2 linked regions of the Paludibaculum fermentans genome follow. The protein of the gene in region 2 interacts with the protein of the main gene of each other region in a pairwise test. Links are inferred from orthologs where the notes say so. Each region holds a gene or a part of one and is shown on either strand. Other genes may lie near its edges. The genes, in order: grpE and IRI77_RS05735.

Region 1 (14,979 bases), 6.5 Mb from region 2 along the record:
CCTTGGTTTCGGGCTGGGAGAGATTCTCGATGCGAGCGTCGATGAGCGCGCGAATGCCTTTCAGGAACTCGATACGCGCGGTGTCGAAGTGTTGTTTAGCGCCTTCGGGCGGGCCGATCTTGCGCAGGAACTCACTCATGGCTGGTCCGGCGCCGCCGCAGAAGCAACTGCCGCAATTTGCCGAATTGGTCTTGTCATCGATCATGGGCGCTCCTCCATCCTGACACTCAGGATGCCACCATCCAGCTTCGCGCGCACGGGGGTGAGCGCCATCATGGAGGCGGGCAGCCCGATGTGGCGGCGGATGGTTCCAATTTCGACGACGAGTTCGTCGCCTTTTTTGAAGAGACCCACCTCGCCTTTTTCGGTGAACGGGACGCGGAGGTGGACCTGATAATAGCCCTCGTGTTTGGTGAAGTCGTAGGGGCGTTCGGTGCGGGTTACAGCGGCCGGGTCGGCTTGGCCGTCGTAGAGGACGCGGGCCAGTTCCGTGATGCGGGGCAGGCCGAGCACCTCGTGGGGGAAGAGGGGAACCTGCGACACGGGGACTGGGGCGAAGTAGGTCACTACCTCGCCCAGGAAGTGCTGCTGGGAGGCGCGCCACTCCAGGAAATAGGCGTCGGTGATGGTGTCGGGCAGGACGCGATTGACGATGACCTGGTCGACGGTGAGGCCGTGCAGGGAGAAGTAGACGAAGGCGCGCTGGGTTTCGCGGATCACCATCTTCTCGACGTTGGTGACGAGGCGGACGCTGGTGATGTTGGGGTCCTCCATCAGGGTGTCAATGCCTTCAATTTTGTTGAAGAGCTCCTTGACGTTGGCGAAGTAGGAGTCGGGCGGCAGTTCGACGGGCGAGACGCGGTTGGCGAGGGGCCGGACGGCGCGCAGGATGCCGCGCTGCAGGGGGAAGATGTGCTTCATGTACCAGTCGAGCGTGGTCGGCATGGAGACGAAGCGGAGGCTCTCGGCGGTGGGGGCGCAGTCGAGCACGACGACGTCGTAGCGCGATTCGCGGCGGTACTGGTTGACGTACATCATGGCGCTGAGTTCTTCCATGCCGGGGAAGATCGCCATCTCTTCGGCCTCGACGTCGTTGAGGCCGGAGGTGCGCAGGACGCCGGTGATGTAGCCGGCGATTTCGGCCCAGTGGCGTTTGATCTCCTTCTGGATGTTGACTTCGTGGATGGAGAGGTTGGGGGCGATTTCCAGGGGTTCCGAAGTTTTGGCCTGGAAGAGGCCGGACTCCAGGTCGAAGGAGTCGGCCAGGGAATGGGCCGGGTCGACGCTCATCACCAGGGTGCGGTAGCCCAGTTCCGCCAGGCGGACGCCGGTGGCGGCGGCGACACTGGTTTTGCCAACCCCGCCTTTGCCGCTGTAGAGAAGAATGCGCATCTGCCTCTATGATGCGCCCGGAGAGCGCGGAGTGGGATTTTCCGCAGCGGATGGCGGGCGGGGGTGGTGGATTACCATGGACATTCATGGAGCGTCGCCAGTGGTTTCAGTTGATGGCCGTACTTTCGGCCGCGCAAGCCGTGCCGGCTCAACCGCCTGAGCGGCCGCCTGCGCCGAAATTCACGCCGGAGCAGGTGACGGCCGCCCTGAAGTTGCTGGGGCTGGAGTTCACGGAGGCCCAGGTGGATGCGATGCTGCCGGGGCTGGGGCGCGCGGCGCTGGATTATGAGCGGCTGCGCAAGATCGACGTGCCGCTGGAGACGGAGCCGGGGATCAGCTTCCATCCCGGGCTGCCGGGTAAACAGCCCAAGGGCGGGGTGTCGCGTTTCGCACCGCTGGTGAAGGCCGCACCGGTGAAGAAGACGTGGTCGTCGGTGGAGGAGCTGGCGTTTGCTCCGGTTACGGAGCTGTCGGCCCTGCTGCGAGCGCGGCTGGTGAGTTCGACTGAGCTGACCAGGATGTACCTGGAGCGGCTGAAGCGGTTCGGGCCGAAGCTTTTGTGTGTCATTACCCTGACGGAAGAGTTGGCCTTGCAGCAGGCGAAGGCGGCGGATGCGGAGATCCGGGCCGGGCGGTATCGGGGGCCGCTGCATGGAGTTCCTTACGGGTTGAAGGACCTTTTTGCCACGAAGGGTATCAAGACCACGTGGGGCGCGGAGCCTTTTCAGGACCAGGTGCCGGATTACGACTGCACGGTCTACACGCGGTTGAAGAAGGCGGGCGCCGTACTGTTGGGCAAGCTCTCGATGGGGGCGCTGGCGCAGGGCGGATTGTGGTTTGGCGGGATGACGAAGACGCCGTGGAACCTGGAGCAGACCTCCAGCGGGTCGTCGGCCGGTTCCGCCGCGTCGACTGGAGCCGGGCTGGTGGGGTTCGCGATCGGCACGGAGACGCGGGGATCGATTATCTCGCCGAGTATCCGTTGCGGCACGGTGGGGCTGCGGCCGACCTATGGCCGGGTGCCTCGCACGGGGGCGATGGGGTTGAGCTGGACGATGGACAAGGTGGGGCCGATTTGCCGCTCCGTCGAAGACTGTGCCCTGGTGCTGAATGCGCTGTATGGGCCTGACGGGCACGACCGCACGGTGACGGCGGCGCCGTTCCATTGGGAGCCGCGGCTGCCGCTGGCGCAACTGCGCATCGGGATCGCACAGAAGTCGTTCGACCAGATGGCGGCCGGCGAGTCGAAAGACGTCTACCTGAAGGCGATTGGGGATTTGAAGGCGGCCGGGGTGAAGATGACCGCGGTGGAAGTGCCGGATTCCATGGCCGGGGCGTTGGGGCTGATTCTGACGGCGGAAGCGGCGACGGCCTTTGACGACATCACGCGGGACGGGCGGGTGGGGCAGTTGAAAGGGCAAGGTGCGGGCGACTGGCCGAATACGTTCCGGACGGCCCGGCTGATTCCGGCGGTGGAGTATTTGCGAGCCCAGCGCGCCCGCACGCTGCTGATGGAGCAGATGGAGAAGTTCTTCCTGGATTGGGACGTGGTGGTGTGTCCGCCGTTCTCGAGCCTGGGGTCGACCAACCTGACCGGGCATCCGCAAGTGGTGGTGCCCTGTGGATTTTTGAAGGGCATGCCTCAAGGATTGAGCTTCCTGGGCCGATTGTGGGAAGAGGGGGCTCCGCTGCGGGTGGCTCTGGCCTATGAGCAGGCCACGAAATGGCACCTGCAACGGCCGCCGCTGGGTTAGGTTACAGAAGAACAATGCCTTTACTGTCCATCATCGTGCCCGTCTACAACGAGGAGGAGTTTCTCGGCGCCCTGCTGGGCCGGGTGCTGGCCGCAGCGTTGCCGGAGGGGTTGGAGCGGGAGATTGTTGTGGTGGATGACGGCTCGGACGACGGGTCGTGGGAGATCGCGACGCGGTATGCGAAGGATCATCCCGAACAGGTGCGCGCGTTCCGGCACGAGAAGAATCGGGGCAAAGGCGCGGCGATCCGGACGGGCCTGGAGCAGGTGAAGGGCGAATATACGGTAATCCAGGATGCTGATCTGGAGTACGATCCACGCGAGTATCCGAAGCTGCTGGCGCCGCTGCTGGTGGGCAAGGCGGATGTAGTCTACGGTACGCGGTTCGCGGTGGGGAACGAGCGCCGGGTGCTGTACTTCTGGCATTCGCTGGCGAACTGGTTCCTGACGAATACGGTCAATCTGTTCAGCGACCTGAACCTGACCGACGTGTGGACCTGCTACAAGGTTTTCCGGACCTCCCTGATCCAGAGTATTCCGCTGCGCAGCGACGGATTTGGGTTTGAACCGGAAGTGACGATCAAGCTGTCCCAGCGGCAGGTGCACATCTACGAGACGCCGATCAGCTACCACGGGCGCACCTACGAAGAGGGCAAGAAGATCGGCAAGTGGGATGCGCTGCTGGCGCTGCTGACGGTGCTGCGCTTCGCGTTCCTGCGGGACATCTACAAAGAGTCCGGTCCGGAGATCCTGGATACGCTCTCGGGCGCGATGCGGTTCAACCGGTGGATGGCCGACACGATCCGGCCTTATGTGGGGCAGCGTGTCCTGGAGATCGGTGCGGGGATCGGGAATCTGTCGCGGTGCCTGGCTCCGCGGCGGGAGTTGTACCTGGCGTCGGACATCGACGAGGAGCACCTGGCGCGGCTGCGGTCGCGGTTGTCGCACCGGCCGAATTTTCGCGCGGTGACGTGCAATCTGAGTCATCCGCCGGATTTCGACGAACTGGAGAACCAGGTGGATACGATTGTCTGCCTGAACGTGCTGGAGCATGTGGAGGCCGACCGGACGGGCCTGCAGAATATGTACCGGGCGCTGACGCCTGGCGGGCGGGCGATCGTGCTGGTGCCCGAAGGCATGTCGGTGTACGGCGAACTGGACCGCGTGTTGGGCCACTGCCGGCGCTACTCGGAAGCCGAATTGCGCGAGAAGGTGCTGACCGCGGGGTTCGAGATCGAGACGCTATTCGGGTTCAACCGGCCGACACGTCCGGGCTGGTGGTTCAATGGGCGCATCCTGCGCAAGCGCAGCTTTTCACGGTTCCAACTGGCGGTGTTCGACCGCATGGTGTGGCTGTGGAAGCGGATCGACGGCTGGCTGCCCTGGTCGCCCACGTCGCTGATTGTGATTGCGCGGAAGCCGCGGTAGGGCGCGGCTCCGGCGGCTACATCAGGTAGTCTTTGAGCTTGTCGAGGATGCTTTTCTCCTCGGGTTCGTTCTCGGCGGGCAGGGTTTCGCGGAGCTGTTCCATGAGTTTCCGCTGTTCCCGCGTGAGTTTGCGGGGGGTGCGGACCTCGACATGAACGATGAGGTCGCCGCGGCCGCCGCCATTGACGAACGGGACACCTTTGCCGCGCAGGCGTAGGGTTTCGCCGCTCTGCACTCCTTCGGGCACCTTCATGCTTTCCAGGCCCTCAAAGGTGAGGACGTGGATTTCCGTACCCAAGGCCGCTTGCGCGAAGTTGACGGGCACGATGCAGTGGAGGTCGTACTCCTTGCGTTCGAAAACCGGATGGGCTTTCACGCTGAGGAAGACATAGAGGTCGCCCGACGGGCCGCCATTGGCTCCGGGTTGGCCTTCTCCGGTGACGCGCATCTTCATGCCGGTGTCGACGCCGGCGGGGATCTTGACCTTCAGCTTTTTGGAGGTCTGGATGTAGGCCTCGCCCTTGCATTGGCGGCAGGGGCGCCGCAGGATCTTGCCGGACCCGCCGCATTGGCCGCAGGTCTTTCGGATCGAGAGAAAGCCCTGCTGATAGAAGACCTCGCCGCGGCCGCGGCAGACGCTGCAGGAAGTCCAGCCGTCTTCGCTCTCGGCGCCGGTGCCTTTGCAGGACTGGCAGGCTTCGAGGCGCGGGACCTGGATTTCCGCTTCCAGGCCGCGGATGGAGTCTTCGAACGAGATCTCGAGGTCGTAGCGGACATCGTCGCCGCGCTGGGCACGACTGCGGCGGCGTCCACCGCCTCCGCCGAAGAGGTCGCCAAAGCCGAAGAAATCGCCGAAGATGTCGGCGAAATCCGAGAATGCGTCGGGGTTGAAGCCCTGCTGGCCGGCGCCGCTGACGCCCTGGTGGCCGTAGGTGTCGTAGGTGCGCTTCTTTTCGGGATCGCTGAGGACGCTGTAGGCTTCGGCGGCTTCCTTGAATTTCTCTTCCGCCTCGCCATTCCCCGGATTGCGGTCGGGATGGTATTTCAGCGCAAGCTTCCGGTAGGCGCTTTTCAGCTCCTGATCGCCGGCACTCCGCTCGATGCCCAAAACCTCGTAATAATCGCGCTTGCTCACGTTCAACCCTTCACCGCGACTTTCACCATGGCCGCGCGCAGCAGGCGGCTCTTGAAGATGTAGCCACGCTGATACTCAGCAACGACGGTGTCGACGTCGACATCGGGGGATTCGCAGCGGTCGATGGCGAAGTGAATATTGGGGTCGAATGGCTTGCCTTCGGACTCAATGGGTTCCAGGCCCAGTTTGCGCATCGCTTCCGCCATCCGCTGGTAGATGAGCGCCATGCCGCGCGCATACTCCGAGTCGGCGACTTCCATCTTCTGGGCGCGTTCGAAATCGTCGAGCACGGGCAGCAGCGCCTTGAGGGCGTCGTAAGAGCCATACTCAATCGCTTCCGCTTTTTCCCGCTCCGTACGCTTGCGGAAGTTGTCGAATTCCGCCGCCAGCCGAAGCAGGCGGGCGTTCAATTCGGCTTTTTCCTTTTCCAGTTGATCGCGCTGGGCAACCAGAGCCTCAAGCTGCGCGGAGGCATCGCTAATGGCGGCCACATCCTCTCCATCGAGTGTGGGCAGAGCCTCGGCGTTGGTTGTATCTTTCTCCATCTTTTCTTCCAAGTTTCAGGGTATCAGGCGTCTAACGTCTATTGTGGCAGAGTTTTTAAAACAAGCCCGACGTGCGTGACAGCCGCCAGCACGCGGGGGTAGTTCATCCGCATGGGACCCAGAACGGCCATTTTGGTCTGCAGGCCGCCCGGCATCTCCACGGTAATTCCGATGAGTGAGAAGTCGCGCATGGCCGGGTGGGCGTCGCCCAAGCCGATCTGGACTTGAATCCCGTCGGAGCTGTCGGCGAGGAACTGGTCCAGCAGTTCCATCAGCCGTTTCTTCTCCTCGAGTGCGCGGAAAAGGTCGCGCAGCCGCTCCTTGGTGAGGTGCAGGTCGATGCCGACCAGATTGGAGGCGCCTTCGAGGTAGATTTGCGGCACCATCCCGACCTGAAGCAGGCCTTGCGAGTACAGAATGGTGAGCTTGCGCAGCAGCGAGTCGTAGGTGGCGCGCTCTTCCAGCAAGCGGCGGCCGAGTTCGCGGCGGATGTCCTGCAGGCTCCAGCCGCCAAACTCCTGGTTCACATAGTTGCGGATGGAGTTGAGTTCGTCGGGCGAGACGGGTTCCGTCAGATGCGCGACCTGGTTGCGAACGAAGCCATCGCTGGTGACGACGACCATCAGGACCCGCAGTTCCGAGAGGGGCACCAGTTCCAGGTGATCGAGGCACTGGCTGATGGCGGGGATGGCGGCAACAATCCCTACGTTCCGGGTAAGTTCGGTGAGCAGGTGCGAGCTGTGCTCGGCGCGCTCCTCCAGGCTATTGCGCTGGACGAGTTCCTCGCGCAGGCGGTCGAGATTGGCGCCGGGTACACGGGAAGTGGCGATCCCCTGGGCGAAGTGCTTGAACGCCTTGGGTGTAGGGACGCGGCCGGCGGAGGTGTGGGGCTGGTCGAGATAGCCGAGGTCCGCCAGGTCGGCCATGATGTTGCGGATGGTGGCGGCGCTGAGGTTGTCTTTACGCAGACGGGCGATGCTGCGCGACGCAACAGGTTCTCCGGTCTCGATGTACATCTGCACTATGGAGTGCAGCACTTCGATGGTTCGAGGAGACAACATACCCCTATCACCAGATTATAATCACGACTGTGCTGACGCGACGTGCCTTTGCGGCGGGAATCGCTCCGGCGGTGATCACCCGGGGCCAGTCGAAGAGGCGGCCCAACCTGCTGTTTCTGATGGCGGACGACCACGCAGCCTATGTCATGGGGTGCGATGGGAACCGGCAGGCGCTGACTCCGAACCTGGATCAACTGGCCGCCGAGGGGGTCCGCTTCGCGGCCCACCACTGCAATTCTCCTGTGTGTACGCCGTCGCGGCAATCGCTGTTGACGGGGCAGATGCCGCATGCCGCCGGAGTGACGGTGCTGAGTACACCATTGTCGACGGATAAGCCTACCCTGGCCAAGCAGTTACGCACGGCGGGCTACCAGACGGCGGTGTTCGGAAAGATGCACTTCAACCGGGCGGCCGAGCCGGGGTTGCATGGCTTCGACGTGGTCTCGACCGAGGATGTCATCGGACGCGAGTGGCAGCGTGCCGTGAGACCGGCGGCGGTGCCGGACGGGATGCGGACGAAGGCTTTACCGTGGCGTCCATTCCAGACTCCAGCGCGGGAGTGGCTGAATGCCGCGAAGCTCCCCTATCCCTGCCGGGATGCGGAGATGAAGGGAACTTTCATCATCAATCAGGCCATGCGGTACCTGGAAGAGAACGCGAACAGGCAGTTTGCCTGCTGGGTGAGCCTGATGGAGCCGCATTCGCCGTTCGACTTTCCGATCGAGGACGCGGGCGCAATGGATGCGTCCCGATTCCATGTTCCGGAGGTGGGGCCGCGGGATGGGAGCCAGATTCCGCTGATCTTCCGGGACCTCTCGTCGGCGGAGAAGCAGGGGATCGCCGCGGCCTACTACACTTCGGCGCACTTCCTGGACCGGAACATGGGCCGGGTGCTGAAGAAACTGAAGGACTTGCGGCTGGACGAGAACACCCTGGTGGTCTATACGGCGGATCACGGGTACGACTTGGGCCAGCACGGCCGGTTCGAGAAGCATTGCGGGTACGATCCGGCGCTGCGCGTGCCGCTGATCCTGAGGCATCCGGGGAAGATCCGGCCCCGGGTGGTGAGAGAGTTCACGGAGCATTTGGACCTGGCGCCCACGCTGCTGGAGCATCTGGACGCTCCGCCTTTGCCGGTGCAGCACGGGCAGTCGCTATACAAGGGCCGGAAGTTGATTGTCAGCGAGTATCTGGAGAATGAGGAAGTCTTTGTACGGACGGAGCGCTGGAAGCTGTTGTACGGCAGCGGCCGGCGAGCCCGGACGGACGGGTATGTGACTGATAATCCGACCCAGGGACGCAGTACTCGTTTGTTTGACCTGGCGGCGGACCCTGGCGAATTCCAGGATGTCGCCGCGGCGCAGCCGAAGCCGGTGGAAGCATTGAAGAAAGCAGCGTTGCAGCGGTTTCGCGATACGCATCCGGAGGCGGCGCGGGAGCCTTCGCAGGGTGGGGTGGACGATCTGCTGGACTTCTACCTGGTGCCCCGGGACGCTAAGCCTGTACCACCGCGGCCTGCTTGAACATTGCCTCGGTCTCCGGTTTGAGCAGGACCCAGAAGCTGTAGAGTGAGACGGCGGTGCCCAGTGGGAAGTGCAGCAGGTTGATGGCGGCCAGGACCAAGCCCAGGATGCGCGCCCAGGGGCGCACGTAGTAGAGGCCAAATCCTAACACCAGGCAAGGCAAGGACATCACGAGGATCAACGTGATGACGATGGTGGACACCACCTGGATCAATTCGACGGGGATGGCTGCGGCTTCGTCGACTACGTTGGCCAGGAAGACGTGGAGGAATGAGGCTCCGGCGAAGGTGAACACGGCGGCGAGTACGCCGATGCCGCCCAACACGATATTGAACCAGGCGAGTATCCTAACGTGTGTTGCTAAGGGCATGGCGGTTCCTCCTCGGAGACTACACTGTCCATCTTACGACCGGAGAGGCCCAGTCGTTCCCCGAATGTATGCCCTAAAACGGCGGGATAAATGTAGCAGCGGCCGGAGGCGGCGGCATGGGCTAGGACATCCGGACCAGCCGGGTAAGGACAATTCTGAAAGAACAGAATGACATCCTTTGATGTAAAATGTTGGAGTTGCGAGTAATTGCAGAATCGTCCAGACCGTGCCGTCCGCAGGTGCAGTGCACGTATCGCCAGCACCGGCGTCCTCCGATGAGTCGCAACGGCAATCGCGGTTAACGGGAGCGGGCGTAAACCTATGGATTTAATTGGTTCGCTGGCACTTTTCCTGGCCCCTTCGAAGGTCGATCGCTGGACTCGGGCGCTGACTGACAACACGTTTTCCGGCATCCACCAACTGGGTTGGTTTGACTGGCTGCTGCTGGTGCCGTACTTCGTCCTGCTGACGATCCTGGCCATCTATGGGGCGCACCGGTATGCGGTTGTCCGCGGCTATCTAAAGTACAAGCACCGTGTTCCGCTGGTGCCCGAGACCAAGTTTGCAGCACTACCCCGCGTGACGGTCCAACTGCCGCTCTTCAACGAACGGAACGTGGTGGATCAGTTGCTGGAGTCGGTGCTGAAGCTGCGGTACCCCAAGGAACTGCTGGAGATCCAGGTTCTGGACGACTCGACCGACGACACGCATCCTTATACGGAAGCGCTGGTGGCCCGGTTGAAGGCGCAGGGGCATCCGATTGAGTACATTCACCGGACGGATCGGACCGGATTCAAGGCGGGCGCGCTGCAGGCCGGGATGGCGCAGGCAAAGGGTGAGTTCATGGCCGTGTTTGACGCCGACTTCATCCCGCCGGAAGACTTTCTGGAGAAGACGATCCACTTCTTCTCCGATCCGAACATCGGAGTGGTGCAGACCCGATGGACGTATCTCAACCGTGATTTCAGCCTGCTGACGGAAGTGCAGGCGCTGATGCTGGACGGGCATTTCGCGCTCGAGCATGTGGCGCGCTTCGGGCAGGGTTTGTTCTTTAATTTCAACGGGACGGCCGGGATTCTGCGCCGGGTCATGATCAACGATGCCGGCGGCTGGCAGCACGACACGCTGACCGAAGACTCGGACCTGAGCTACCGGGCGCAATTGAAGGGCTGGCGGTTCATCTACCTACCGTGGATTGAATGCCCCAGTGAGCTGCCGGTGGACACGTATGGTTTCCAGGTGCAGCAGCAGCGCTGGGCCAAGGGCCTGACTCAGGTGGCTTTGAAGTTGCTGCCGGCCATCTTCCGCGCGAAGATCGGCTGGCGGGAGAAGGCCGAGGCGTGGTTCCACCTGACGCCGAACCTGAGCTACCCGCTGATGGTGATCGTCTCGGCGCTGATGCTGCCGGTGATGATTGTACGGTTCTATATTGGTTGGGGCCAGATGCTGCTGATCGACGCGCCACTGATCGTTTGTTCGTTCTGGTCTGTCGTCACCTTCTATCTTTTGGCTGAGCACGAGCTGTACCCGAACAATTGGAAAAGGGCGATCTTCATTCTGCCCTTCCTGTTGGCGATGGGGGTGGCCCTGACGATCTCGAACACCAAGGCGGTGATCGAGGCACTGATGGGCAAACAGTCCGCGTTCGTGCGGACGCCGAAGTATGCTCCGAAGGCTGCGGGCAGCCTGGGTGCGACGGCATACAAACGGAAGTCGGGATGGCTGCCCTTTGCCGAGATCGGCATGGGCTGCTTCTTCCTTTTCATGGCTTTGTACTGCATTGAAGTCATGAACTTCTTCGCTCTTCCTTTCCTGATGATCTTCGTCAGCGGGTATTTCTGGGCCGGATTCTCCACGCTTTGGCAGGAGCATCAGGCGCGTCTCCGCTATCAACGCGACTCGGCAAAGGTCGAAGTCGAGGCTATCAGTTAAGGGCCGTCCTACCCGGCACAGAACCGCACGCAGGGAGCCTCTCGCCATGTGCTCCAGCGACGGGTCCGCGCATACGTACGGCGGGACCGGATGGTTTCTTTTTTCGTCAGATCAATTTTTTCGATAGCGTGACAGCTCAGTTCTCGCTTACAATCACAGATCATCAGGCAGTAAACCGAGAACCGATTCTCCCGTCACGGTTCTCCCCGCACCTCCCTCAAAGCAGTACATCGCTGCGTAGCGATACAAGCGCTCTCAAGTACTGAGCCCACCAAACTCAATCAGTTCAGTTCCGGGTTTGAATGCGCCCGGGGCCCGAGTTACGTGACTTCAGGGGAGATACCACCACATGCAGTTCAATAAGTCTCTGGTAATGAGCGCATTACGGGGCATGCGAACATTGCCGCTTCTAGCGGCCATGCTTGCGACCACTTTTAACGTTCAGGGGCAGTCGATTTATGGGAGTCTTCGGGGCCTGATCGCCGATAGTTCAGGGGGGACGATCGCCAACGCGAAGGTTTCCATTATCGATGAGGGGACGAACCAGTCCCGTGCGGTGATTTCGAACACCAGTGGCGAATACAGCTTTGCGTCGGTGACCCCGGCGACATACAAACTGGTGGCGGAAGCGCCTGGTTTCAAGAAGTTTGAACGGACGGGCATCTCCATCGCGACGCAGCAGTCTGTCGGGCTGGACGTGAAGATGGAAGTGGGCGCAGTGACTGAGAGTGTGATGGTGACGGAAGAGGTTCCGCTGCTGGAAACCGCTACCGCATCCCAGGGCCAAGTGGTGGACCGGCAGAAGTTGACGGACCTGCCGAACCTGGGCCGCAACCCCTTTATGATGTCCCGCCTGGCGCCAACAGTGGTGCAGGTGGGCAATCCCGCGTACAACCGCATGCAGGACCAGTCCGGTTCCTCGCAGATCTCGATCAACGGCGGTCCGGTACGCGGCAACAACTATCTGATTGACGGTGTGCCGATTACCGATTTTTCGAATCGCGCCATCATCATCCCCTCGCTGGAAGCGGTGTCGGAAATGAAGGTCCAGTATGCGACGTATGACGCGGAGATGGGGCGGACGGGGGGTGGCGTTTTCAACACGCTGCTGAAGTCCGGATCCAACCAGGCGCACGGTTCGCTGATGGGCTACATGCGCCAGACCGACTGGCTGGCCAACACCTTCTTCAACAACCGCAACAAGATTGGGATTACGGACCAGCCGTTCCGTAACTATGGCGGATCGTTCGGTGCTCCGGTGTTCATCCCGAAGGTTTACAACGGCAAGAACAAGTCGTTTTTCTGGCTGGGGTTCGAAGGCTACCGCGATACGCAGGCGGCCAGCCGCGAGCAGTACACGCCGACCGCGCTGGAGCGCATTGGCGACTTCTCGCAGACAAAGAACAGCGCGGGCGGTCAGCTCACGATCTACGATCCGCTGACGACCCTGGCTGACGGTTCGCGCACGGCCTTCGCGGGGAACGTGATTCCGCTGAGCCGGCAGGACACGGTAGGCAAGAACATTGCCGCCACCTACATGATGCCGAACAAAGCATCGGGCGGGAACTACTACGGTCAGAACAACCTGGCGGGCGCCGGACCGCTGGCCTCCAAGGCGGATCAGTTGTTCGGAAAGTTTGACCAGCAGCTCACCACCTGGTGGCGGGCGAGCCTGAGCTACATGCGCTACAACTCGGCGGAGCCTGGTGAGAACCCGTATCCGACGATCTCGTCTCCGGACCAGTGGCTGCTGCGGCGGTATGTCGATGCGACGGCCATCAACACGACGATTACGCCCTCACCCACCTGGGTGGTGACGGTTCGTTACGGCTTCAACCGCTTCCCGAATATCGGCACGCAGAAGTCGCAGAATTTCAACCTTGCGACCCTCGGCTTCAGCAACGCGTTCATCAAGGACGTTCCTTCACCGACGTTTCCGAACGTGACGATGCAGAACGCGTATTCGCTGGGCACGAACAACAACTTCAACTACGTACATCATTCGAAGAACTTCAACGCTTCGGCCGCCAAGTACCTGGGCCGCCACAGCCTGAAGTTTGGCTATGACTACCGCAGAATGCACGACGACGGGCTGGATTTCGGCAACAGCGCCGGCGCCTTCACCTTCGCCAACACATTCACGCGAGCCAATTCCAACTCCTCGACCAGCGCTTCGGGCGCCGATATGGCGGACATGCTGCTTGGCGCTCCGGCTGGAGCCACAGGCTTCATTCCGACGAAGCTCTATCAGTACGTCGATTACCAAGCCCTATACCTGCACGACGACTTCCGCGTCAGCACCAAGCTGACCCTGAACATCGGCCTGCGGTGGGAGCGGGAGACCGGCCTGAAGGAAGTCAACAATAACCTGATCACCGGGTTCGACCCGAACGCCACCAACCCGATCACCGCCACTTCCGGTGTTACGACGAAGGGCGTGTTCCTGTTCGCCGGGCAACCGGGCGCCAGCACGACCACCGGCAATCCGAACCTGAGCAAGTGGTCACCGCGTGTCGGCCTGGCCTACCAGTGGAACTCGAAGACCGTGATCCGTGCCGGCTACGGCATGTTCTGGGCTCCGAACTTCGCGCTGGGCTCGCCGTATAACAGTGAAGGCATCACGGCCACCTCGGCGCCTTCCGCTTCGAATGACGGCAACAAGACTCCGCTGATTTCGCTTTCCAATCCGTTCCCGAACGGCCTGGACAAGCCGGTGGGCAATTCCCTGGGCGGCCTGACCGGTATCGGCAAGCCGATGACGATCTTTTCGCCGACGGCGACCTCGCCGCGGGTGCAGCAGTTCTCGTTCGATATCCAGCGCGACTTGGGTAGCGGCTGGGTGACCTCCATCGGCTACTCCGGTTCGCGTTCGGCCCACCTGACCTGGACGACCGCCGCGGAGAATATCAACCAGTTGGATCCCAAGTACTTCAGCATGGGTTCCGCGCTGAACGCCGCGGTGGCGAATCCTTACTACCAGAAGGGCGGCGTGGCGGCTATCGGCGGCGCCACGGTGGCGGCGAACCAGTTGCTGCGGCCTTTCCCGCAGTTCGCTTCAGTGAATTACACGAACAACGACAACAACACCGCGCAGTTCGACTCCATGGTGATCCGGGCCCAAAAGAGCATGTCCAAAGGCCTGACGCTGGTGACGGCTTACACGTGGTCGAAGAACTTCGACATGGGTGGCGGCGGTCCCGGCAACAACCTGAACTCCGGCAACGGCGGTCCCCAGGATGTTTACTCCATGGGCGGCGAATACGGCCTGGCGTACTCAAGCTCCCCGCATCGCTGGACGAATGCGGTGACCTACGAATTGCCTTTCGGCAAGGGCAAGCAGATGTTGTCCGGTGTTTCCCGCACCATGGACTATATCGTTGGCGGCTGGTCCGTCAACGCCATCTCGACCTTCCAGACCGGCTACCCGCTGATGATCTACATGAACAACAACGGCAACTCGGGTCTGGGTGCGTCGCGGCAGCGTCCGAACGCGACTGGCGTTTCTCCGGAAGCGTCCGGCAGCTTCGGCCAGCGGATCGACGGCTGGATCAACAAGGCAGCCTTTACGGACGCGGCTCCGTTCACGCTGGGCAACGTATCGCGCACGATTTCGATGCGTGGTCCGGGGCAGGCCAACTGGGACATCTCGGTGTTCAAGACGGCGCAGATCTTCGAGAGCCTGAAGGTCCAGTTCCGGGCCGAGGCGCTCAACGCCATGAACACTCCGCTGTTCCGCGGGCCCAACACGGCCTGGGGCAGCGGTTCGTTCGGCACCATCACTTCGCAGGGCAACTTCCCACGCATGCTTCAGTTGGGCATGCGCGTGTACTTCTAACTATT
Region 2 (14,872 bases):
ACCAGATTCAGGTGAAGCCCGGCGACGCCAAGGTGCGGCGCGGCGGCGACCAGGTGATCGAGGCGCTGCTGCTCGGGTTCGACACACCCGAAGTGACGCTGCGTGCCCGGCCGGCTGGATCGGCCAAATGGGAGACGCTCCGCATGGAGCCGAAGCCCAGCGGCGGCGGCTATTCATTCCTGTTCGCAGGCCTGGCGGAGAACCTCGAGTACATGGTGGAGACCTCGAAGATGCGGTCGGCCATCCATCGGCTCACGGTGATCGACCTGCCTGCCGTGAAGCAGCTCCGCGCGGTTTTCCACTATCCCAGCTTCCTTGGCATCCCGGTCGCAACGGTGGAGCCCGCGGGCGACCTGCGTGCCGTGGAAGGCACGGATGTTGATTTGCATGTGACGACCGACCGGCCGTTGACCAACGGCGTGCTGATCATCGACGACGGCTCTCGCATCTCCCTGGAGGCCGAATCCGGTAATACGCTGATCGCGAAGGTGCCCATCCGCAAGGACGGCATGTACTATGTCGCCGCCATCGAGGACGGAACTCCGGTGCGCCTGACCGAGGACTACTTCATCGAAGCCAAAGCCGAGCGCCCGCCCGAGGTGAAGATCTCGAAGCCGGGCCGCGACGCCAAGGTCAGCCCGATTGAAGAAGTCACCGTGGAACTCGAGTCGTCTGACGATTTCGGCCTGAATGACATGGAGCTGCGCTACTCCGTCAACGGGGGCGCTGAAAAGAGCGTACCGCTGCTGCGGCAGAAGGGCGTGAAGGACGCCCACGGCTCGACGACCATTTCGCTGGAAGACTTCAAGCTTTCGCCCGGAGACGTGGTGGGCATCTACGCCGTGGCTCGCGACGCCAAGACCACTACGCAGACGGACATCTTCTTCCTGGAGGCGCAGCCCTTCGAGAAGGAGTATCAGCAGTCGCAGACCGGTGGCGGAGGCGGCGGCGGGGGCGGGGAAGACCAGCAGGGCGAGATCGCCCAGCGCCAGAAAGAGATCATCGCCGCGACCTGGAATCAGATCAAGAACGGCGGCTCCCGGGCTCAGGCGCAGGAGAACGCTCAGTTTCTCTCGGGTGTTCAACAGAAGCTGTCCGACCAGGCGAAGTCCCTGGCGCAGCGCATGCGCAGCCGCGAGTTGGCCGGCACGAACGAGGAGTTCCAGAAGTTCTCGAAAGAGATGGACCTCGCCTCGGCCGCGATGAATGAGGCCACTGGCCAGTTGAAGAGCCAGAAGTGGAAAGATTCGCTGTCGCCCGAGCAGAAGGCCCTGCAGCACCTGCTGCGCGCCGAGAGCATGTTCCGCCAGATCCAGGTGGCCTTCGGCCAGCGTGGCGGCGGGGGCGGAGGGGGCGGCGGCCAGATGCGCGACCTCGAGAGCCTGTTCGACCTGGAACTCGATACGGAGAAAAACCAGTACGAGACGGCGCAATCGCGCAACTCGCAGGAGCAGCGCGAGAAGGAAGTCGACGAAGCGCTGAAGAAGCTGGAAGAGCTGGCGCGGCGGCAGCAGGAACTTGCCCAGCAGCAACAACAGCAGAAGCAGCAGGCGTTCCAGCAGCGCTGGGCGCAGGAGATGCTGCGGCGCGAAGCCGAGGAGCTGCGCAAGAAGATGGAGCAGTTGCAGCGCGGCGAATCGCAGCAGGGGCAGCAGGGTCAGCAGAGCCAGTCGCAACAGGGTCAATCGCAGCAAGGCCAACCGCAGCAGGGCGGATCCTCGGGTCAGGCGCAGCAGGGCCGTTCGCAGGGCCAACCGCAGCGCGGCCAGCAGGGGTCCAGCGGACAGCAGCAGCAGAATGACCAGCGCATGGCGCGGGCGCAGCAGCAATTGGATCGAGCCCTGGACGACATGCGGAAAGCGCAGTCGGAGCAGGGGCAGAACAGCACCGAAAGTGCGCAGCGCGCGGCGGAGCGCATGAAGGAAGCGCGCGACATGGTGGGCGGCATGCGGCAGCAGCAGTCCGGCCAGCGCATGGACGACCTGACCAACCGCTCACAGCAATTGGCCGAGCGCCAGAAGCAGTATGAGAACCAGATCCGGCAGATGTACCCGGATGGGGTGCCCGCTCCGGGCGCGCGGCCGCAGCCGGGGCAGAACGCTCCGACTCCGCAGACCATCGAACGCCTGGCCCAGGAAAAAGAGGCCATGGAGCGCGAATACAAGCGCTTGGAACAGCAGATGAAGGATACCGCTCGCGCGATGGACGGCTCGCAGAAGGGTGCGGCCTCGCGGCTGCGGGATGCCTTGGGCGAAGCGCAGCAGAGCGAGTTGGGCCTGCGGTTGAAGTTCGGCTCAGAATGGGTGCGCCGCGGCCTGGGTCCCTACCTGCCGCCGCGCGAAAAGGTAGTGACGGATTCGCTCGATAAGCTCAGCCGGCAGGTGCAGGAAGCGCGGGATCTGGCGCAGCGCGGCCAGCAGGCCGGCGAAGGGCGTGATCGTACAGAGCAGGCCCTGAATCAACTGGAGCAACTGCGCGGCCGGATGCAGGGCCAGTTGCAGCGCGGCCAGCAGGGGCAGCAAGGGCAGGGCCAGCAGCAGGGGCAGCAAGGACAACAGGGTCAGGGTCAGCAAGGCCAGCAGGGACAACAGGGTCAGGGGCAAGGCCAACAGGGACAACAAGGCCAGGGTCAAGGTCAGGGCCAACAGGGCGGCGGCCAGCGTGGTGGCGAGGGTCAGGCGGGCGGCGGCCCCGGCACCCGCCAGATGGGCCGCGGCTCATTTGGCGGGATTGACCGCGGGCATCAGCCCATGGGTGTGCAGGACGAGTATGGCGCCATCAACGACGGCCGGCGGCAATTCGATCCAGGACCCCGTTCCAGCCAGCAGGGTCTGGAAGGGACGTACGACGAGGCCCTCCGTCAATTGCGCCAACTGCGCCAGGACGATGGCGCCGACGACGAAACGAAGGCCGATGTCGACCGGCTGATCCGCGACATGCAGCGGTTGGATCCCCGGAAACTGGGCGACAACCCAACCCTGATGGGCCGCATTGAACTCGGACATCGTGCCGCAGATGGAGCAGTTGGAGCTGCGGCTGCGCAAGCAGTTGGAGAACGGTCCGTCAGGCGGTCAGGTGCGCAGCGGATCCCAGGCGAAAGCGCCGGCCGGCTACGGAGACGCCGTGGCGGAGTACTTCCGCAAGTTGAGCCGCGGCAAGTAAAGCGCCGACGTCCTGATCGAGCCCGCTGGGGGCTGTGCGGCGATGCCGTGCAGCCTCGGGGCTGAGGCACCTCGTCTCCTTGGGTAGGCCGAACCTCGATCGTGCGTGCACGCCGCTGACAGGTCCACACGGCTCTTCGCCGCATGGCCACGAGCCACAATCGCAAGCATCAATAACAGGATTGGAATGGAAGAGGGGCGTGCGGCCAGCGGCTACTTGCTGACCGTCACGTAGAACGCCGGCGAGGTCCGTCCGTCGATCGAGACCACCAGGGGCAGGGAACTCGAGACCGGTGTTGATGTCGACAGCGAGAACTGCACCAGATAGCTGCCCAGCACGGCGGGATTCACGATCACGGACTGTACGCTGTGATCGGCGATCCCAGGGGAAGTCACCGTGATCCGGCTGGGATCGATGGCCGAAACGCCGTCGCCCAGGTTCAGCACCAGCAACTGCAGCGTGTCGCCCGGATGGGCACCAGCCGAAGCGGCCACCATGGTGCCGAGAATCGATTGCACCGCCAAAATGCTAGGCGGCTGCTGATCCACTTGCACCACTGTGGGCAACGCGCTGACGCCGTCCACAACCAGTTTCACGATGGCCGGACCCAGCGGGAAGCCGTCGGGAATCTGTACCGTAATCGTATTATTCGGAGTGACGTAAGCTTGCGCGATCCGGTCGTTGCCTGTGCGGTCAGTCAGCACAGCCGTGACCGTCGTCGGTCTCGCATTCGCGAGATTGACCATCGGGAGCACGGCCTGCCCGCCGGAGTAGATGCCACCCGTCATCGCGGATGCGGCCACGTACAGGGGCTTGGAGTTCGGCAGAATCTGGAACCCGCCAGTCACATTGCTCAGCAACAGGCCGCTGCTCACCGTGAGCGCTGCCGGACCCGCCGTCGCCTGCGGGGAAATGGTGATCGTGGCCACCGCTTTGGTCCCATTCATCGTGTAGACCTGGCGTACCGTCACATCGCTCGAACCAATGCCCAAGCTGGGCAGCCAGTTGTCGAAACTGGTGTTCACGCCATTGATTTCGACGATCGTCTCAGTGCCCGCGGGGACTGCGGTGGGTGCCACGTTGATCTGGGCAAGTGCCGGTGTGTCATACACATAGGCAGGAGAGTCGACGCCGTAGATGAACAGCGAGCTCTGGCCGTCGGGATTGAAAGCCGCCAACACTGCACGGTAGCCGGCCTGCGCCGGCGGCGGAGCGATGACCAGCTTGCCATCCTGGGCCGATACAATCTTCGCACTCACGCCATCCACCCAAACCGTTGTCGAGGCGCCCAGGTTGGCGCCGGTCAGGGTGAGAGTCCTGTCGGCATTCTGGGTCACGCTTTGGATGGCCGGCGGCAGTTGCTGCATAAACTGGACGCCTGAGGGAAGAATATAGCTCTCCCCGTTGTAGTCGAAGCGAAGATGACGGGGGCCCTCGGACGAGGCGGGATTCAACCGCAGGTCGGCGATGAGGAACTGCGAGGTGTACGGCGACGTAGTGACCGTTTCGAACCCGTTGATGGACGAGACGGTGAGGCCCACTCCATTCATCGGCAACCCATTGCCGGCTAGAACAGTGCGGCCGATCGTCTTGCCCAACAGCAGCGTCGCCGGCTTAACCGCCGTGTACTTGCTGTTGTTCTCGCCGTAGTAGAAGTAGCTGTAAGTCTGTACGCCGAAGAGGGTTACACTGGGTCGCGGATTCACTGCGACGTTCACGCCATCGGTCGACTGGCCGGCGGCCACCTGATAGGGCTGCTGCGGGTTGGAGGTGCCGGGCGCGAAAGCGAGGTCGAAGGCGCCCACCGGCATCAGGGACCCGGAAGGATCCGTCGGCAGAATCACGTTGACGGGCTGGATCTCGCCCTGGACGGCTGGCGGCAGGCTATGCGCGTAGACATAGTAGGTGCCGGCCGGCACGCCCTCAATCCGGTAAGTTCCGTCGGGATACGTCAAGGCGCTGATGGCCTGGCGGTTCGGAGCCAGGGCGACGACCGAAGCCAGATTCACGCCGGCTCCGCCCATGCTCACGCGGCCCGTGATCACGCCTGTGGTCGCTTTAAACTTGTCGTTGGGGTACAGGACCGAGATGCCCGCTATGTCATCCAACCCGAGCGGCTTGCTCTTGGTCGTGGTGCGCGTCACTTCGGTCGACATCACGCTGGAGGTCCAGGTGTGTTGCAGGCCGAGCGTATGTCCAAACTCGTGGACGACCGGCAGGAAGAACGATTCGGCCCAACTCGGACGGTCGGCCGACATGGATTTGCGCAGCATCAGGACAGCGCCGGTGATCGGGTAGAACGGCCCGTTGGGGCTCTGCACCGCATCATTGGCGATGGTCGGGACGCCGTAAGCGATCATCCCTGGAGGAATCTCGTCGGAGAACTGCACCTGGATGCCCGGTGCGTTCATCTGTGTCCCCGCCGTGAAGAGCCCGCCGAAGGAGAGTTTGATGTCGGACGTGCCGACTCCGTTCCAGACAGCCGCGGCGGAGCGGATCTGGCTGATGACGGCCGCAAAACTGTCTCCGCTGGCCATCTGAGTCGGGCCATTGTCAGAGATAAAGAACGGAACCGTCTTGTTTTGTAGAGCGTTCAGGTCGTAGTGCGCGTAGACCGGGGTATAAGGAGCGCCGCCCGCCTGGAACCGGACCCAATGGTAGTAGGCCGGTGCCAACGTACCGAAGATCAGGGCCAAACCCGCCGCTGCCGCCCAACTCCGCATTCTCATCGGGTCACCGCCTGGCGCGCCCGTAACCGCAGGTTGCTCAAGCTCAGCTTGAGCCCCGAGTCGGTGCTGGGTTGACCATTGGCATCAACCACTTGCGCGTCTTCGATGGGCCCGCGCAACAGCACCGCCTCCGCAGTGGTTGCGCTCATTCGAACAGAAAGGACACCCTGGCTCAAACCGATGATGTACGGCGTGCCGCTGGGGCTCACCCAGACAAACACGACATACTCCCCACCCACTTCCAGGGCAGGGGCGCCAGCAATGCTCTGCCGCCGGCCATTGATCACTCCGCCGGGCACATAGACTTCCGTCGTCGAGGTGGTGGAAACGCCCTTGATCCATTCCGCCACCTGGACACGGTAGACGGTATAGATCAGGCTGCCGCGCTGGACCGGAGCCGCGGAAAGAACCTTGCCGCGCACAATGGACGTCGACTTCTCGACCATCTGATCGACGGTCAGCCGTTCCAGCGTCGTGGCGCCCAAGCCGGTGGCCACAAGCAGAGCCAACACGGATTGGAGAATTCTTGCCATAGGTTACGTCTCACTACCAGCAAGCCACATGCCAACGGGTAGATCAATCAAATCAATTGCTTAGGAGAGGCCTTCCCAGGCACCTGAGTCTGGAGGACACAGCGGGCGGGCCAGCTTGTCTCAACTTTGGACGGCTATGCGCCATCCTGGACCACCAGCACCGGAACACCGACAGCGTGGCGGACCTCGTTGATGGTGGCTCCAAAGACCAGATCCTTCAAGCCTTTATGGCCGTGCGCGCCCATTACGATGAGATCGGGTTTGCATTCCCGCGAGAAGCGGACAATGGCCGACTTCGGGTCGGTCGCATGCACAACGGTCAGCTCCACTTCCAACCCCAGTTGCTCCACTGAAGACCTGAGTTGCATGAAATACTCACGGCCTTTCTCCACCTCGGCCGTCTCCGCCAGGGCGCCATAGACCTGGCTGGTGACACCTTCTTCCACGTGCAGCAGGTGGACTTTGGCGTGATGGGCTTTGGCCAGCGCCGTGGCATGAGACAGCGCGACACGGTCGAGGCGGGAATGGTCCAGGGGGACCAGGATATTGCGGTACACCGGCGGCTTCAGCAGGTCGAGCGAAGCCTCCGGCAATTGGACGGAGGAGCCTTGGCGGAACGGGGCAAAGGCAACCCAGCCCAACAAGCCCACCAAGCCCAGGGCGAGGGGCAGCGAGATGTACCAGGGCCAATCCTGCAAGGTATTCCAAGCCAGCCAGAGGTTCAATCCAATAATGATCACCGCGCACGACCAGGCAAGGGCTTTCACCCAGCCGGGGCTCGTGAAATTCCCCATCTGCCGCTTGTCCGAGGTGAAGCGGATGAGCGGAATCACCGCGAACGGCAGTTGCAGGCTGAGCACCACCTGGCTCAGAATCAACAACTTATAGGCGCCATGGTCGCCGGTCCACCAGATGGTGAAGACCGCGGGCACAACGGCTGCCGAGCGCGTGATGAAGCGCCGCAGCCAGGGCCGCATGCGGAAGTCGAGAAAGCCCTCCATCACGATCTGGCCGGCCATGGTGCCGGTGATGGTCGAGGACTGGCCGGAGCAGATGAGCGCCACCGCAAAGACTACACCCGCGACGGTCGTGCCCAACAGCGGAGCCAGCATCTGGTGGGCCTGTTGGATTTCGGTCACCACGACGCCGTTCTTAAAGAAGGTAGCCGCCGCCATGATGAGGATCGCCGCGTTCACCAGCAACGCGCCATTCAGCGCGACGACGGAGTCGATCAGGTTGTATTTGCAGGCGGAGCGCTTGTCCCGATCGCGTTTGCCGATCGTGCGTGTCTGCACCAGTGACGAATGCAGATAGAGATTGTGGGGCATCACCGTCGCCCCCAGAATGCCGATGGCGACGTAGAGGCTCTGGTCATTTAGGCGCGGGATCAAACCCAACGCGACTTCGTGGAAATTCGGCTTGGCCAGCAGGACCTCAAACAGGAAGCAGCCGCCGATGATGGTGACAAAGGCGAGGATGATGCTCTCAATCACCCGGATGCCGTAGCGGTTGAACCACAGGACGAGGAGGGTATCCAGGGTGGAAAGCAGCACGCCTGCAATCAACGGCAGTTTGAACAGCAGGCTGAGGCCGATGGCCGCGCCCAGCAGTTCGGCCAGGTCACAGGCGGCGATGGCAATCTCACACAGGATCCAGAGGGCATACGAAATGCGCTTGGGATACGCCTCGCGGCAAGCTTGGGCCAAGTCCCGGCCGGTGACGATCCCGAGCCGTGCACTGAGGGTCTGCAGCAGGATCGCCATCGCGTTCGACAGCAACAGTACCCACAGCAACTGATAGCCGAAGCGGGCGCCGCCTTCGATGTCCGTTGCCCAATTGCCCGGATCCATGTAGCCCACGCTGACCAGGTAGGCCGGTCCTGCAAAGGCGAACATGCGCCGCCAAATCGACGGGTGCGCCGTCGTGACCGATGAATGAACTTCAGAGAGAGACTGTGTCCCGGACGAGTCCATGATGAAATTTAGTCTAGCCTAAAACTAACCTCCACGCAGCAGGCACGTTACCGCTTGCGTTTGGAAATAACCAGCGCGGCCAGCGCCGCCAGCAGCGACCCGAAGGACAGCGCGCCCCCCAAAATGACGCTCATGGGACGGTAAACGAACTCGATGTTATGTGTGCCGCTGTCGCAGACGACGCCTCGGACCAGGCCATCCACCTCATGGATGGGTGTTGTCTTGCCATCCACTTTCGCCACCCAGCCGGGGAAATAGGTATCGGCCAGGACGACCATTCCGCGGCAGCGCAAAGTCGCGGCCAGTTCGATACGGCCGGAGTTGTAGGAACGAACCCAGACTTCATCCTCGCCGCCGCACTCGGCCACCTGCGGCGGGGCCTCGAAAACAAAGGCCTTCCTGCCCAGGTCCGGAGACAACTTGTTCAGTTCGGCCAGAGTTTGAGTCCGGTCGGTCAACTGGGTAACCTGATGCACGGCGAAGGCGCGCGGCAGCACGTCCGGGTTGTGGAAGACCTTCAGGCCGGAGGAGCCGGTGAAGACCTCGTCCTTTTGAAATTGCGTTGGAGCTTTGCCCACTGCGTACGAGATGCCCATCAGGCGCTTCACCACGGGTTCGTGCGTTCCGAGATTCTGGACGTTCTGGGTCAGGCTGGCGAGGTAGCCGCCTGCCTGCGGAATGCCGTACCAGTCGCCAAAATTGTAGGCGATCGCCTCGCTGTCGATGTCGACTCGGGGCAGTCCCGGCTGCTGACGCAGGAAGCGGGCGATGTCGCCGTGCTCCCGCATCGAGTTCAGCCGGGCCATGCGTTCCTTTTCAAACACATGCGGCTGATAGAAACTGTTCTGGCTGCTGACCTCCACCACGAAAAGGAGCAACGCGCAGAGTGCGGCGGCACGCCAGCCGATCTGTTGCTGGCGCAGGCCCTGCAGCCACAGGGCGAGCAGCAGGGCGGCCAGCCCGGTCATCAGGCTGCGTTGTTCGCCGTTCGCGCCCGGCATCCCCTGGACACTGATCAGGGCGAAACGGGTAGCGAAGACAAGGACGCCCAAACCCACTGCGGTGAGGGCGGCGCGGCGCAGCCAGGGGCTGGCCTGTTCACTGAAAAGAGCATTCAAACCCAATGCCGAGAGGATGGAAGCTCCGAAGCCGAACAGGAAGATGGCCATCGAAGCGCTGCGCGCCTTGTCGACCACAGGCAGCAGGCTGTAGAGTAAGCCGTGCAGCGCGTTGTAGTTAGCCAGTGAGTAGAGCAACCCGCCCAGGGCGATGGCGGCGAACAGGCGCGTCTCCCAACGCTTCCAGACCAGCGCGATGGCCAGCAGGGCCAGGCAGAGCGCGGCGACGCCCACGAACGGATCGGAGTGAACGTTCCAGCCTGGAAAGATCACGCCCAGGAGGGCCGCCGGGTTCAGGCTGTACTGCATATGGACGGTGTAAGGAACCTTCTGGTCCCAGGTGACGACATCGGGCGCGCCCACCCAGCGGACCGAGAGTTTTCCATACTCCTGCGCCGGCAGAATCTGTACCGCGGCCGTCGACACCGCCAGGCCCCAGAAGAGGACAAACGCGGCGGCCCACTGGCGCGGATTCAGCCGCAACCGGGAGGACAGGAACCAGATCCACGAGGCGGCGCAGCTCAGTGAGACGAAGATGGGGATCTGGTGATGCCCGCTGAGCCAGGCCATGCCCAGGAAGAAGCCGGCCAGGATCGAGTGGACCCAGGGACGGCGGCCGCGCATCGCGCGGATCATATATAGATAGACCAGCGGCGCCCAGACGGCTCCGTTGATCATTTGAGGCCACTCCGTCACGCCCAGCCAGCCGGAGAGCGAGAAGACGGCGGCCCCAAAGACGGAGGCGGCGCGGCGGCACGAGAGTTCGCGGCACAGTTTGTAGGCGAACCAGGCCGCCATCAGGTGAATGATGACGAAGTACCAGTGGAGGTGGATCTGCTTGATCCAGCCGTCGCGCAGGGGCAGGGAAAAGAGGAGCCAATTCAGGGGGTAGGCAACCCCGGGCTGAGCCTGGGCCAGCAGCGGCTGTCCGCCGAACAGGTTGGGATCCCAAAGCGGGATGTGGCCTTTGTGCCATTCACCGGCCTCGAATTGGAACCACGGCAACACCTGCGAAGCCGTATCCTCGCCCCCCAGCCAGGTGTACTGATCAGTGAAAACCAGCCTCCAGTAGAAGCCGGTAATGACGGCGATGAGCAGCACAGCGGCGGCCCAGCGGCTCAAATCCGGGGCAGCACTGAATGGAAGTGGTGGTTCTGGATCAAGGTGGTGGTTTTCGGCCATGCCGCGGACTCCGGCGCGTCGGGGTAATTATAGCGAAATCAGTGAGTTGTGTTTTGGATGGCAGATTGCATATGGTGAAAATGAGGGCGAAGGAACCTCAGGCGATGAAACGCTGGTTGCTGGCACTGATCATACCGGGCATATTGCTCAGTGGAACCGCACTGGCTCAGCAGGAAGGCCCGCCTCCGGGGCAGCAGGAAGACGAAACGGCGGAAGGTCCAGGCCGGGGTGTGGCGCGCGTCAGCCTGCTGAATGGAGACGTATCGGTACGCCGTGGAGATTCCGGCGACTGGGTGGCGGCCGCGATCAACGCTCCGTTGCTGGCGGAAGATCGCGTGATGACGGGCCCGGGCGCCCGCGCCGAGGTTCAGCTCGACTTCTATAACCGGATCCGCCTGGCGGCCGATACGGAAATCCGTCTCTCGCAGTTGGACCAGGGACAGTATCAGATCCAGGTGGCTCGTGGCTTGGTCACCTTCAGCGCCTTGAAAGGCAGCGATGCCCAGATCGAGATCTCCACGCCGGGCGCCGCGTTGCGGCCGTTGGCCAACGGCAACTATCGCATCACGGTGAATCCTGACGGGATGGCCGAGTTTACGGTCCGGAGCGGGGAAGCCGACATCGCTTCCGTCAAGGGTGTGCAGCGCCTGCGTCCCGGCCGCACCATGCAGGTGCGTGGGGATGCGAACGACAGTGAGTATCAGTTGATTGGTGCGATTCCGAAGGACGATTGGGATCAGTTCAATGAGCAGCGGGATCGGGACCTGGCGCGTACCTCGAACAATACGTATCAGTACGTGAGCCGTGACGTGTACGGCGCCGAAGATCTGGATGGCTATGGGGAATGGGTGGATATCGCCCCCTATGGCTGGTCGTGGAGACCGTATGTGGCTCCCGGCTGGGCGCCCTATCGCTACGGCCGGTGGGGCTGGATGGATTACTACGGCTGGTCGTGGGTCAGCTACGATCCTTGGGGCTGGGCTCCTTATCACTATGGCCGCTGGTACAATGCCGGCGGACGCTGGTGCTGGTATCCGGGTGCGCGCGTGGGCGCCCGTCATTATTGGAGCCCTGCGCTGGTTGGGTTTGTGGGTTGGAACAGCTACGGCGGTTTCAATGCCGGCGTCGGCTTCGGGTGGGGCGCGGTGGGCTGGATCCCGCTGGCTCCGTTTGAGCCGGTGCATCGCTGGTGGGGCCGCGGTTACTACGGCAACTACCGCAATCCGGTCAATTTCTACAATCGGTCGACTTACGTGACGAACGTCAATGTGACGAACATCTACCGCAATTCGCGGATCGAGAACGGCGTCACGGTAGTGAATGGCAGCGACTTCAGCCGCGGCTATGCCGGACGGCCGATGCGCGCCGGGGCCGCGGAGTTGAGCCGCGCTGATATGGCGCGGGGCGCGGTGCCCGTGGCCCCGACACGGGAAAGCCTGCGGTGGAGCGACCGTGAAGTGAACTCCGGCTATGTCCAGGGCCGGGCGGCCTCTACAAACCAGGAGCGGTTCTACACCAGGAGGGCAGCTCCGCGAGTAGACCGGGTGCCCTTTGAGACGCAACGCCAGACGCTGGAACATGTTGCGACGCGTGGTATGGAATCGCGCTCGAATGCCGGACGGTCTGCAACGGCAGCGGAGCCCGCACGGGGCGGAGCGAACCAGGAGCCGCGGTCTGGCGCGGGGGAGGGTCGTGGTTGGCGGCAAACGACTGAGTCCAATGGCTCCGGCCAGAAGTCGCAGGGCGCCGGGAATGAGTGGCAGCGGTTTGGCGATCCGAGGATGAGCTCGCATACGGCGGCGGAAACCACGGGCGGCGCAAGCCGCACGGCGGAGCCCTCGAATACCCGGCCGGCGGAGCAGGAATCGAACCGGACCAATACGGGCGGGTGGCAGCGCTTTGGGGATCCGGGCAGCCGGACGGGTGCAGCGCGTTCCGAGCAGTCGACGGGCCGGACTTCAGACTCTGGCGGTGCGTCGCGCAGCACGGATTCGTCGAGACAGGCCTCGCCGTCACCACGTTGGTCGACGGGCGGCGGATCGACGCGGACAGAATCGCCCAGGGCGGATACGCCTCGGAACAGTGATCCGGGCCGGTCGTCCGGCGGTGGAGCCCGTAGTGAATCGCCCCGGGTGGAGACCGCACGGCCCTCGAGCGGCGGCGGTGGTGGACGGAGCGAGTCGCCGCGCACGGAAGCTCCTCGCAGCGCGCCGTCTTCGTCAGGGGATCGCGGCGGTGGCGAATCCAGGCAGGCTTCGCCCAGCCGGAGCGGCGGTAAGGGCAACTCCGATTCCGAACCGATGGCGAGCGGCAACTCGGCCTTCGGATCTGGCTCGACGGCGGTAGCCGGAGGCGGGTCGTTTAGCGGGAACAGCGGCGGCTTCGGGATGAGCTCGACACCCCGTTCCGAAGCGGAGCCGCAGAGTAGCGGCTTTAGCGGGAACAGCGGCGGGTTTGGGTCGGGTGCGACTCGGCAGTCGATGGACAACTCCAGCGCTTATAGTGGCAACAGCGGCGGGTTTGGCATGGGGTCGATGCGGCAGTCGTCGAGTTCGCCCAGCTTCGGTTCGTCCCGCGGCGGCAGCAGCACCTCGCATAGCGGCGGCGGGTTCAGCGGAAACAGCGGCAGCTTTGGCCGGAGCAGCGGCGGAGGCGGGGGCATTTCCCGGAGCAGTGGTGGTGGAGGCGGCGGACGCAGTGGCGGCGGCGGCCGTGGCCGGTAGATTTTAATCAGACTGATTGCGAGATTCCCTCAGGGGCCGGCGGCGGGCGCAACCTGCGGGACCGGCCCATTTTTTTTTGGTTGCTGATTCTGTCCGTCTAGGCCAAGGTCCTTTCGGAGGCGGGCCCATCCTGGGCGATCTCCGTCTATCGTTAGTTGACATAATAACGTTTATCGGAAGTTGAGTATCAAGTGGGATAGCCCCTACTCACTTCGTAGAGTTTCGGCCGGATCGATCCTGGACGCACGGAGGGCTGGGGGGAGTCCGGCGGCTGCGGCGGTTGCGGCTAGGATCAGGATGGGTGCCGCTAGCGACGCCGGGTCTGTCCCCTTTACGTTGAACAGCAGCTTCTCGATCAGCCTTGAACTCGCTATTCCGGCTAACAGCCCGGCTGCTCCTCCCAGCGTCAGCATCCACGCCGCGCTGCCGGTGACCGATTTCACTACTTCACCCGTTTGGGCTCCTAAGGTGATGCGGATGCCGATCTCGCGGCGCTGCAGCGTTACCGATGAGTTCAGGGTGCCGTAGAGGCCGATGGCCGCCAGCACCAGCGCGATCAGCGCGAAGAACGCTGACAGACTGGCCAGCAGCCGTTCACGCACCAGGTGCCAGCGCACGAAGTTCTCCTGGACTTCGATGTTGCGGACCCGCAGGCCGGAGGACGCACCCTGAAGGGCTCGCCGCAGGCCCGGTGCCTGGGCCAACGGGTCGGACGCCGTCCGGACCAGCAGCGCCGCGTTGTCTCGCGAGCCTATGGGGACAAAAACTGTCGGGCGAAGGGGTTCCCGCAGATCGCCATACGCCGTGTCCCGAACGACCCCGATGATCTCCACCGGCACGCGTTTGTCCTTACCCTGCAACATATGGACGACTTGGCCCGTCGCGTTGGCACCATGGAAATAGACGCGGGCGAACATTTCATTCACGATGCCGGTCCCAGCGACAACCTGACCTGCTTCGTCCAGGCGGGGCGCCTCGTCGCCCGGGCGGAAATCCCTGCCGCTGATCATGCCTATGCGCATGGTGTCGAAGAAACCAGGGCTGACACCCAGGAAGTAGGGCGATTTTCTGTTGTCGTCCGCACGGCCCGGCACGCGGACGGCCGCCGTCCAGTGGTTTTGCGAGAGCAGCGGCCAGCCTGCGGCCGTGGCGGAAACGACGCCCGGCTGCTCGCGGAGCCGGCCGGCGGCCTGCGCCCAATCCTGGCGCGTGGCGGCACTCGTGTTCAACACCAGTACATGCTCGGGCGAGAAGCCAAGGGGCAGGTTCGAGAGTTTCTGGAACGTGGCGGCAAAGAGCCCGGCGATGAATAACACCAACACGCTGAACGCCGCCTGGGCCGCCAGCAGCGTGTTCATCGCCGGCCGCCGCGTTTGCGTGGCCCGGATGCCTTTGAGTGCCTGGATGGGATCGGCCGCGGAGGCACGCAATGCCGGAATGAGACCGAACAAT

What was found.
Region 1: the proteins of IRI77_RS05735 (region 2) and grpE interact in binary tests that used the Escherichia coli proteins (3 or more experiments, as listed by UniProt). The link is inferred for Paludibaculum fermentans from one-to-one orthologs.

Annotation. Positions count from the first base shown.
Region 1 is NZ_CP063849.1:7,923,098-7,938,076, forward strand. Bases 4,483-7,481 are described here. They hold grpE (nucleotide exchange factor GrpE), read right to left. Parts: upstream 6,254-7,481; coding sequence 5,711-6,253; downstream 4,483-5,710. Other genes in these bases: IRI77_RS31445 (glycosyltransferase), read left to right, coding at 4,483-4,573; dnaJ (molecular chaperone DnaJ), read right to left, coding at 4,590-5,708; hrcA (heat-inducible transcriptional repressor HrcA), read right to left, coding at 6,292-7,314; IRI77_RS31465 (sulfatase family protein), read left to right, coding at 7,344-7,481. Outside these bases: IRI77_RS31430 (hypothetical protein), read right to left, coding at 1-205; IRI77_RS31435 (ArsA family ATPase), read right to left, coding at 202-1,392; IRI77_RS31440 (amidase), read left to right, coding at 1,479-3,146; more of IRI77_RS31445, read left to right, coding at 3,161-4,482; more of IRI77_RS31465, read left to right, coding at 7,482-8,837; IRI77_RS31470 (hypothetical protein), read right to left, coding at 8,809-9,207; IRI77_RS31475 (glycosyltransferase), read left to right, coding at 9,529-11,139; IRI77_RS31480 (outer membrane beta-barrel protein), read left to right, coding at 11,513-14,974. UniProt on the Escherichia coli protein: Participates actively in the response to hyperosmotic and heat shock by preventing the aggregation of stress-denatured proteins, in association with DnaK and GrpE. It is the nucleotide exchange factor for DnaK and may function as a thermosensor.
Region 2 is NZ_CP063849.1:1,441,962-1,456,833, forward strand. Bases 5,979-8,870 are described here. They hold IRI77_RS05735 (Nramp family divalent metal transporter), read right to left. Parts: upstream 8,398-8,870; coding sequence 6,559-8,397; downstream 5,979-6,558. Other genes in these bases: IRI77_RS05730 (hypothetical protein), read right to left, coding at 5,979-6,424; IRI77_RS05740 (glycosyltransferase family protein), read right to left, coding at 8,445-8,870. Also shown: IRI77_RS05720 (hypothetical protein), read left to right, coding at 1-3,227; IRI77_RS05725 (matrixin family metalloprotease), read right to left, coding at 3,375-5,891; more of IRI77_RS05730, read right to left, coding at 5,888-5,978; more of IRI77_RS05740, read right to left, coding at 8,871-10,637; IRI77_RS05745 (DUF6600 domain-containing protein), read left to right, coding at 10,802-13,420; IRI77_RS05750 (FtsX-like permease family protein), read right to left, coding at 13,624-14,872. UniProt on the Escherichia coli protein: H(+)-stimulated, divalent metal cation uptake system. Involved in manganese and iron uptake. Can also transport cadmium, cobalt, zinc and to a lesser extent nickel and copper. Involved in response to reactive oxygen.